3 regions of the Rahnella sp. 1L-D-7-B-C2 genome follow, and region 3 is predicted to be linked to each of the others. Evidence: predicted binding sites of a transcription regulator. Region 3 holds the regulator's gene; each other region holds the start of a gene.
What was found. Region 3 encodes CRP, which controls carbon source genes, mostly activating them, when cyclic AMP is high. Its sites were predicted from a motif close to ATGTGANNNNNNTCACAT; they were not measured.
Positions count from the first base shown of each region.

Region 1: AC0Z7K_RS02290 (ABC-F family ATPase) is a predicted target of CRP. The motif match lies at 1,819-1,836, and genes of this name have one in related genera.
Region 2: AC0Z7K_RS14600 (beta-galactosidase) is a predicted target of CRP. The motif match lies at 1,431-1,448, and genes of this name have one in related genera.

Region 1 is NZ_JBXAVQ010000001.1:519,961-523,450, forward strand. It holds gene AC0Z7K_RS02290 (ABC-F family ATPase) at 201-1,796, opposite strand; gene AC0Z7K_RS02295 (lysozyme inhibitor LprI family protein) at 1,964-2,386, opposite strand; gene AC0Z7K_RS02300 (nucleoside-specific channel-forming protein Tsx) at 2,550-3,437, opposite strand.
Region 2 is NZ_JBXAVQ010000008.1:53,954-57,443, forward strand. It holds gene AC0Z7K_RS14600 (beta-galactosidase) at 1-1,342, opposite strand, end outside; gene AC0Z7K_RS14605 (LacI family DNA-binding transcriptional regulator) at 1,480-2,562, opposite strand; gene fbaA (class II fructose-bisphosphate aldolase) at 2,701-3,490, opposite strand, start outside.
Region 3 is NZ_JBXAVQ010000004.1:348,323-351,812, reverse strand. It holds gene AC0Z7K_RS10040 (LysR substrate-binding domain-containing protein) at 1-522, shown strand, start outside; gene AC0Z7K_RS10035 (OsmC family protein) at 524-931, opposite strand; gene crp (cAMP-activated global transcriptional regulator CRP) at 1,294-1,926, shown strand; gene AC0Z7K_RS10025 (YccS/YhfK family putative transporter) at 1,988-3,490, shown strand, end outside.

The DNA of each region.
Region 1 (3,490 bases), on a different contig from region 3:
TGAAATGTTTTACAGTATAATTTTGTTCCTGCTTTTTTTGAAATGCAAGCTCTATTAATTTATTATTCAGCCATAATATTTAAGTCATTCACATCATCAATATAAATTTTAATATATATAATAAATTCTGAAATATTATTTTTGGGACATAAAAAAGGCCGCAACGTTAACCGTTGCGGCCTTTTGAACGGAATCAATAATTAACTATTGATACCCTGACTACGCAGGTAATCTTCGTAGTTGCCGGAGAAGTCGATGACGCGGGTCGGTGTCATTTCCAGAATACGGGTCGCCAGTGAACTCACGAATTCTCGGTCGTGGGAAACGAAGATCAGCGTGCCTTCGTACATTTCCAGCGCCATGTTCAGTGACTCGATGGATTCCATATCAAGGTGGTTAGTTGGCTCATCCATGATCAGGATGTTTGGACGCTGCATCATCAGTTTCCCGAATAACATACGGCCTTTCTCACCACCGGAAAGCACTTTCACTTTCTTCTTGATATCGTCCTGACCGAACAACAGACGGCCCAGCACACCGCGCACGGCCTGCTCGTCGTCTTTCTCGGATTTCCACTGGCTCATCCAGTCGAATACGTTCATGGAGTCATCGAATTCGTATTCGTGATCCTGCGCGTAATAACCGATTTTAGAGTTTTCAGACCATTTCACTGACCCGGTTTCCGGCTCATGCTCACCGACCAGCGTTTTCAGCAGGGTCGATTTACCGATACCGTTCGCGCCCAGAATCGCGACTTTCTCGCCAACTTCCAGCATCAGGCCAAGGTTTTTAAACAGCGGACCGTTATCGAAACCTTTGGTGATTTTTTCCACTTCCAGCGCATTACGGAACAATTTCTTGTCCTGCTCGAAACGCATGTAAGGGTTCTGACGGCTAGACGCTTTGATTTCGTCGAGCTGAATTTTATCAATCTGACGGGCACGTGACGTCGCCTGTTTAGATTTGGAGGCGTTGGCGCTGAAGCGGCTAACAAAGGATTGCAGTTCAGCAATCTGCGCTTTCTTCTTGGCGTTGTTGGCGCTCAGAAGTTCACGGGCCTGCGTTGCCGCGGTCATGTATTCATCGTAGTTACCTGGATACACGCGCAGTTCGCCGTAGTCCAGATCAGCCATGTGTGTACACACCATGTTCAGGAAGTGACGGTCATGCGAAATGATGATCATGGTGCTGTTACGTTCATTCAGCACCTGCTCCAGCCAGCGAATAGTATCGATGTCCAGGTTGTTCGTCGGTTCGTCGAGCAGCAGAATTTCCGGGTCAGAGAACAGCGCCTGCGCCAGTAATACGCGCAGTTTAAAGCCCGGCGCGATTTCGCTCATCAGGCCGTAATGTTGTTCTACCGGAATGCCGACGCCGAGCAACAGTTCGCCCGCGCGGGATTCAGCGCTGTAGCCGTCCATCTCGCCGTATTCGACTTCCAGATCGGCCACTTTATAGCCGTCGGCTTCGCTCATTTCCGCCATCGCGTAAATGCGGTCGCGCTCTTCTTTCACGGCCCACAGTTCATTGTGGCCCATGATCACGGTGTCCAGCACGGTGAACTCTTCGAAGGCGAACTGATCCTGACGTAATTTACCCAGACGCTCGTTCGGGTCGAGTACGACGTTACCCGCTGAAGGCACTAAGTCGCCACCGAGGATCTTCATGAAAGTGGATTTGCCACAACCGTTCGCGCCAATCAGGCCATAACGGTTACCGCCGCCAAATTTCACGTTAATGTTTTCAAATAACGGCTTGCTGCCGAATTGCATGGTGATGTTGTAAGTACTTAGCACAACGCTCGCTCTTAATTGGGAAATGTGATTTGGCGCGCATTATGCCACAACGGCACAAAGAGATCGCCTATCGGCGTGGTCATTTTTCAAGCAGGTGATGTCAAAAGAGGCAATAATTGGGAGGATGAAAGGTGGCACCTTCGTTTTAGGCCACCTCCGGCAAGGATTTAACTCAAATCAGTGCTGTTTAACAAACGGTTCAGATCAATTGCTTTATCCCTGATGACGTTCATTTTGGATTCGGCCGCGATGATTGACCACACCGTCCCCTGCTCTTTCTGATAGAAGGCGTCGATAGCCTTAAAATAACTTTCCTTGTATTTAATCCACGCCCGCTGAGATTCTTTTAAAGGCGTCCTGGACGTTTCGGGCTGCTCATCTATCAATAACTTATATTGTTTGTTGAGTTCAGCATCCCATGATTGAGTTGCTTGTATGTAACACTCAGACGAATCCATCGTGGTTTGAGCATTAGCTGCACATTGCTTAAGAACGCTATCGATATTCATATTTATTTGTACTTTTTCAGCATAGGCAGAAACCGCGCCAAAGCTGGTGCACAGCATCAAAACTACTGCGTATTTCTTCATGAAAATCACTCCTGAATTTGGCATAGAAACAAAGAGCAAACGCCATAATGAACGCGTCATTGTTTTACACAATAGTAAAAAAATTGGCCATAGCTTAAAAAGGTCAGGAGGATAAACGTAAAAAACCCGGCCTCAGCCGGGTTTTCCAATACAACTTCGGATATCAGAAGCTGTAACCGATCACGCCGTAGTAACCCCAGCCGGTAGATTTCACTTCGAAATTACCGTTACCAAAGTTCAGCTCAGCGCCGTCAGCCCACTGGCCGCCGTTGTGGAAGTAACGCGCCACGAACGAGTAATGCCAGTGTGTGTAGTTCAGCGCCAGGATATGGCTGGAGGCGATAGAGTTGTTAGAACGGGCTTTTTGGCCGTTCAGGTCACGGAAATCGTCATCGCCCAGTGAAGAGCCCCAGTCAAAGTTGGTGAACCCGATGTAGCTCAGGTTGCCGCCCCACATTTCAGTCAACGGAACGAAATATTTCACTTTGAAACGGTAACCGTCCCAGCTGTTTTCGTTAGCCGCGCTGTAGTTTTCCCACTGGTATTTTGCATACACGTTCAGAGACAGGCTCATTGGCAAACCGGTGTTGATATCGGTGCCAAGACCCATGTACCAGGTGTTCTGACGGTTATCGCTGTCCGGACCCATATCGTAGATATAGTTGTTGGCGAAGTACCATTCTTTGAACGGACCAAAGCTCAGGTCAGTGCCGGTCAGCTTATCAATGGAGAAGCGAGGTTCGATCTCCATAAACATCGGAGAACCGTTTTTATCCCAGATACCGGTATCGTTGCCGTTACCCGCACCGAAGGTTTTAGGGATATCGATGTAGCCGTAGAAATCAAACCAGTCTTTGTGCGCAAACGCTTCATATTCAAGATAAACGTCGTTACGAATCGTTGGCCCGAAACGGGTATCAGCGCTACCTACAACGTTTACACTCTGGTGCCACCAGTCAGAAACAAATTCGCCCTTGCTATCATCAGCGAGCACGGTCGCGCTGTAGGACAAAGCCATCAAAGCGCCTGCTGCAATAATTTTATTTTTCATATTTTTACCAGAAGCGGGGGAGGAACAACGCCTTGCCACTTTCAGACGTTGCA
Region 2 (3,490 bases), on a different contig from region 3:
TGACGCGCTCGCTGAATGCGTTGAACCAGACGGGATCGTCTGACAGACGGTTCATAGGCTGCATGCCGTGGGTTTCGATGTTGGCTTCATCAACTACGTACAGGCCGTACTCATCGCAAAGTCGGTACCACAACGGATGGTTCGGATAATGCGAACAGCGCACCGCATTGAAGTTGTGTTGTTTCATCAGCACGATGTCACGGCGCATGGTCGCTTCATCCATCACCTGACCATTTTCAGGATGATGTTCATGGCGGTTGGTTCCGCGGATCAGCACCGGATGGCCGTTCACTTTCAGCAGGCCGTTGCTGATTTCCACCTGACGGAATCCGACGTCGCAGGCCTCAGCTTCGATCAATTCACCGGTCGGCGACATCAGGGAAATCACCGCGCGGTACAGCGCTGGCTGCTCCGCACTCCATAACGCTGGCTGGCTGACCGGCAGGCGCACGGTCGTTTTATCAAACGCATTGCCGCGTTCGTCAATGATTTCACTGCCGAGCGGCTGCGTATGTTCTGCGATGGCGTCATCGCCGCGCCACAGCTGGACGCGGACCTGATAATCCGCCGCCATTTCCTGCGGTACGGCGGCGCTGATCTGCACTTCCAGTTCGGCCTGCGTGAAATTGTGGAACAGATGCGTGCGCACCTGATAATCAGTGATCTGCTCCGCCGGTTTGTGCATCAGAACGACGTCACGGAAAATCCCGCTCATGCGCCACATATCCTGATCTTCCAGATAGCTGCCGTCGCTCCAGCGCAGCACCATCACCGCCAGACGGTTTTCGCCGCCGCGCAGCACACCGCTGAGGTCGAACTCCGCTGGCAAACGGCTATCCTGCGAATAACCGATCCACTGGCCGTTGCACCATAAATAGAACGCTGAATTGACACCGTGGAAAACGATGCGCGTCTGGCCGCTGCCCAGCCAGGTGTTATCCACATCAAGTGTGAGCGAGTAACAACCGGTGGGGTTTTCTTCTGGCACAAATGGCGGATTGACTGGGATCGGATACTGAACGTTGGTATAAATCGGCGCATCATATCCTGCCAGTTGCCAGTTTGACGGCACCTGAACACGGTCAGCATCAGGCAAATCCTGTTGCAGCCACTGTTCCGGTACGGCTTCGGGACGAGGGAAATAGCTAAACCCCCACTCACCGTTCAGTGAGCGAAGACTGGAAGATGCGTGATTCTCTCTGCCTTCGGCACTATTACGCCAGCTGTTAAATGGTGGATGCGCCGCAAGGCGGTTGAGCTGCGTCGATGCTGGTTTTTCCCAGTCACGACGGGCCAAAACCACGGCCAGCGATGACAGTTTTTCGTCCCCTGATGTACTCATCGTTAATCCTCTGTAAAATTGTTATGCGCTCACAATATAAATTAAGATGCGTAACACGAGGCAGTAAGTAAAGCGAAGGGAAGCAGGAAAGGGACGCGGATCACAAATTCCGCGTCAGTACGTTCTGATTTTGAGAATTACAGCGCGCTGAGCTGTCGTGCGATGCGGATCAGTTCCTGGGACAATGCCTCCTGTGAAACAGGCTTTTCACCGGGTGCCGCCGTGGTGTGGCGCTCTACCAGAGAGGTCGGCAGTAACAGCGATGAGCGGCGACGATCGCCGTGGGTGTGCAGGTGATCAACCAGACGATTAACACTTTCATGCCCGAGCAGGCGGAAATCTTGTTTGATGGTGGTCAGCGGCGGGAAGAAAAATGCGCTGTCTTCCGTATCATCATACCCGATGACCGAGATTTGCTCCGGCACGCGCAGGCCATACTCATGTACCGCACGCAACACGCCGAGCGCCATCTGATCGTTGGCTACCAGAATCGCGCCAGGTCGCGCAGGCTGGTTCAATAATAACAATGCCTGCTGGTAGCCGGATGCCGCGCTCCAGTCGCCGTGCTGCACCGCACAGGGCGTCACATCGTGCTTTGCCAGTGTCTCCAGCCAGCCTTCATAGCGCAGACGTGCAGAAATGGATTCAAGCGGACCGGTCAGTAACGCAATTTGCTGATGCCCGAGTGTCAGCAGATGTTCCACGCCCTGTTCTGCCCCGCAGTGCGGATCGAACAAAATTTTGAACACCTCAGCCTGCGGATCGACATCCAGAAACAGCGCCGGTAAGTTGCCGCACATCTGCGCTATTGCATCCGCACTATCGTTGGACAGCGGCACGTTGATCAGCACGCCATCGACGCGTTGTGACATCAGCTCGCTCACCGCCGTGCGGCAGGCAGACAGGCTCAGGTTGTCCGTCATAGAAATCACCACGTTAAAGCCTAACTGATTGGCGCGGGTTTTCACCGCCGAGGCAATTTGCGACGGTGCGTGAAGCGCCAGTTCGGTGGTCGCCAGCCCCAGCGTGTAACTTTGTTTACCCGCCAGCTGCTGCGCCACGCGGTTCGGCACGTAGTTCAGCTCAGCCATCGCCTTCTCGACTTTGTCTCGGGTCTTGGTCGAGACGTGCGCCGCCTGATTAAGCACGCGGGAAACGGTCTGATAAGAAACACCGGCGTGGCGCGCAACATCATCGAGGGTGACAGATTTTGGCTTCATGGCTCTCTCTTCGGGGGATTCATACGGGAACGCGCAGGACGGGCTATTGTGGCCGGAAAGCTGACATTAAAAAAGGGGCCGAAGCCCCTTTGGTTATGATCCTCACATTCCGGTGGTCAAGCACCAGAAGGATAAGAATTACAGTACGTCGATCGCGTTCAGTTCTTTGAATGCCAGTTCCAGGCGAGTCACCATGGAAGACTGTGCAGAACGCAGCCATACGCGTGGGTCATAGAATTTCTTGTTAGGTTTGTCCGCGCCTTCCGGGTTACCCAACTGACCTTGCAGGTAAGCTTCGTTTTTCTTGTAGAACTGCAGGATACCGTCCCAGTTTGCCCATTGGGTGTCGGTATCGATGTTCATTTTGATAACACCGTAGCCTACAGATTCTTTGATTTCTGCTGCAGTAGAACCAGAACCGCCGTGGAACACGAAGTTCAGGCTGTTGTGTGGCAGGTTGTGTTTCTTGCAAACGTATTCCTGAGAATCGCGCAGAATCGTTGGAGTCAGTTTAACGTTACCTGGTTTGTACACGCCGTGTACGTTACCGAATGACGCAGCGATAGTGAAACGCGGGCTGATAGCGTTCAGTTTTTCGTAAGCGTAATCAACGTCTTGCGGCTGAGTGTACAGTGCAGAAGCATCCATATGGCTGTTGTCTACGCCATCTTCTTCACCACCAGTACAACCCAGTTCGATTTCCAGAGTCATATCGAGTTTTGCCATGCGAGCTAAGTACTTGCTGCAAATTTCGATGTTTTCTTCCAGAGATTCTTCAGACAGGTCGATCATGTGTGAAGAGAACAGTGGCTTACCGGTTTTGGCGAAGTGAGCTTCACCCGCGTCCAGCAGACCGTCGATCCATGGCAGCAGTTTCTTAGCACAGTGGTCGGTGTGCAGAATAACCGGCACGCCATAATGTTCTGCC
Region 3 (3,490 bases):
GAAGGGCAGCTGTCGGTGCTGCTTCCGGCGCTGCGCGAAGGGAAGCTGGACTTCGCCGTCGGTACCGCCGGGCCGGGATTTCCGCTGGAAGATCTGGTGCGCGAACCGCTGTTCACCGCGCCGTTCGGGATTATCGCCCGTCGCGGTCATCCGCTGGCCAATGCCACACGGCTGGAAGAATTGCAGGATGCGCGCTGGGTATTGCCGGAAACGGATATGGGTTACTACCAGCAGCTACAGCTGGCGGACGGTTTTTATCTGGCAGGAAGTGAAACGCCGGTGCGCACCGATTCGGTAGTGTGCGGGCTGAATATGGTATTGCAGTCGGATTATCTGACCGTCGTGGCGCGGGCGATGCGGGCGCCGTTCGGTTTGCAGGACCCGTTGTGCCTGCTGAAAATCGACACTCTGCCGCAGGCGGAATACTGTGTGCTCTATTCGCAAAAATCGCCGCTGACGTTTGCCGCGCGGCGGTTTTTGGATTTACTGCGCCATCAGTGCCAGTCGTATGACTGGTCGTGACCTATTCGGCTTCAATCACTTCAAAACTGTGGGTGATCGTCGCGGCTTTGCCCAGCATCAGAGAAACAGAACAATATTTCTCGGCAGAAAGGCTGACGGCGCGTTCGACGATCTTATCGGTCAGATCTTTGCCGGTGACGATAAAGTGCAGATTGATGTGCGTGAACAGACGCGGCGCTTCTTCGCGACGCTCTGAAGTCAATTTTACTTCACAATCCCGGACGTCATTGCGGCCTTTTTGCAAAATCGACACCACGTCGATCGCGCTGCAACCGCCCGCAGACATCAGTAACATTTCCATCGGGCTGGGGGCTTTATCGCCCGCATTGCCATCCATTAAAACCTGATGACCTGACGCGGATTCACCTAAAAACGTCAGACCTTCCACCCATTTTACGCGTGCGTGCATTTGCTTATCTCCCGGCGCTCTTAAGAATCAAATTTTCCCCCCAGACTACCCTTTCACCTAAAAACTGGCAACGTAACCCGATCGCCATCATGCTGAAGCGAGACAACACAAGACAGCATTGCAAACCTGTGTTACAAACAAAGCCGAAACATACTTTCCAGCAAATTGCGGTGACGGTTTTCGTGGTTTAAGAACAGAACCCAAGGTGATAACGGCAATATATAGCCGGTTTCACTCCGACATCCGCTTGCAGCATTTCTGGGGAGCTATATGCTGAAAGGGCGCATTAATATTCAGACGCCGTACAGGGAACTCTGAGCCCTGTGATTTTGGGCAGCGATAATAACAGAGGATAATAGCAAATGGTTCTCGGCAAGCCACAAACAGACCCGACTCTTGAATGGTTCCTGTCTCACTGTCATATACATAAGTATCCTTCTAAAAGTACGCTGATTCACCAAGGTGAAAAAGCCGAAACGCTTTACTACATCGTGAAAGGGTCGGTTGCCGTCCTGATTAAAGATGAAGAAGGCAAAGAGATGATACTTTCCTACCTTAACCAAGGTGACTTCATCGGCGAGCTGGGACTCTTCGAAGAAGGTCAGGAACGCAGTGCCTGGGTACGTGCTAAAACTGCCTGTGAAGTGGCTGAAATTTCTTATAAAAAATTCCGCCAGCTGATTCAGGTTAACCCGGACATTCTGATGCGCCTCTCCGCGCAGATGGCAAACCGTCTGCAAATGACGTCTGAGAAAGTCGGTAACCTCGCTTTCCTCGACGTAACGGGCCGTATCGCTCAAACCTTGCTGAATCTGGCCAAACAGCCAGATGCAATGACCCACCCGGACGGGATGCAGATTAAAATCACCCGCCAGGAAATCGGTCAGATCGTCGGTTGCTCCCGTGAAACCGTCGGCCGCATTCTTAAAATGCTGGAAGATCAGAGCCTGATCTCCGCACACGGTAAAACGATTGTCGTCTACGGCACACGTTAATCCCTCAAAAATAGGCGCGGCAGCTTACTGTCGCGCCTTTTTTATGGGCTAAGCTTCAGTTATGACGCTATGGCGAAGGCTGTTTTATCACCCCGAAGTGAATTACGCACTGCGCCAGACGCTGGTGTTATGTTTGCCGGTCGGCCTGTGCTGGCTGTTCGGTAATCTGCAAATGGGGTTGCTGTTCTCCCTCTGCCCCGCCTGTTGTAACGTCGCCGGTCTCGATACGCCGCACAAACGCTTCTTCAAACGTCTGATCATCGGTGGCTCGCTGTTTGCGGTGAGCAGTATTTTGCTGCAACTGATGCTGGAAAACTGGCACATCCCGCTACCGCTCATCATGCTCTCTCTCGCCTTACTGCTCGGCGTCACCGGTGAAATCAGCCCGCTGCACGCGCGTCTGTTGCCCGGCGCGCTGGTGGCGACCATCTTTACCCTGAGCATGGTCGGCATCAGGCCGATGTGGCAGGCACCCGCGCTGTTCGCCGCAGGCACGGCCTGGTACGGGCTGTTCAACTGGGCGTGGTTTCGTATCTCTAAAGAACAGCCGATGCGTGAAACCCTCAGCCAGCTGTATCTGCAACTGGCTGATTATTTCGAAGCCAAATACAGCTTGCTGACGCAGCATACTGATCCCGAAACCGCTTTACCGCCGCTGCTTGAGCGTCAGCAGCAGGTCATCGATCTTATCGCCCTGCTCTATCAGCAGTTGCACATGCTGCCGCAGCACGGACATCATCACCACAAACGGCTGTTCCAGCGTTTTCAGGTGGCGCTCGATTTACAAGAGCACATCACGGTCAGCCTGCATCAGCCGGAAGAAGTGCAAAAGCTGGTGGAAGAAAGCCATGCCGAGGCGGTGATCCGCCGCAATGCGCAGGTGATTTCCGCCAGGCTACGCGTGATTGCCGACGATATTCTTTATCACCGGCTTTCCGAACGTTTCACGATGGCGAACGAGCTGGCGGCGCTGGAAAAAATCGCCGCGCGCAACCCGGATAATCCGGTCGGCCAGTTTTGCTATTACCACTTCAGCCGCATTGCGCGCCTGTTGCGTACTCAGCGCCCGCTGTACCGCCGTGATCTGATGAACTCTCAGCCACGTCTGCCTTTCTGGCCAGCACTGAAAAGCTATCTGTCTTTCAAGTCCATCGCCCTGCGTAATGCCACGCGACTAGGCATCATTCTGGCCATCGGCAGCAGCCTCGGTCTGTTCTTCAATCTGCCAAAACCTTACTGGATTTTACTGACCATCATGCTGGTCAGCCAGAACGGCTATAACGCCACCCGCGTGAGGATCCAGCACCGTGCGCTCGGCACACTCGCCGGATTGCTGATCGCCGCCGGATTGCTGAAACTGGAGCTGCCGGAGGGCATCACGCTGTTCTGCATGCTGGTGATCACCCTGATGTCATACACGGTGCTGCGTAAAAACTACGGGCTGGCGATGGTCGGGATGACGGTCACGGCGGTCTACACCCTGCAACTGCTGGCGATGAATGGCGTACATTTCCTGGTGCCACGGCTGATCGATACGCTCATCGGCTGTGCACTGGCTTTCGGC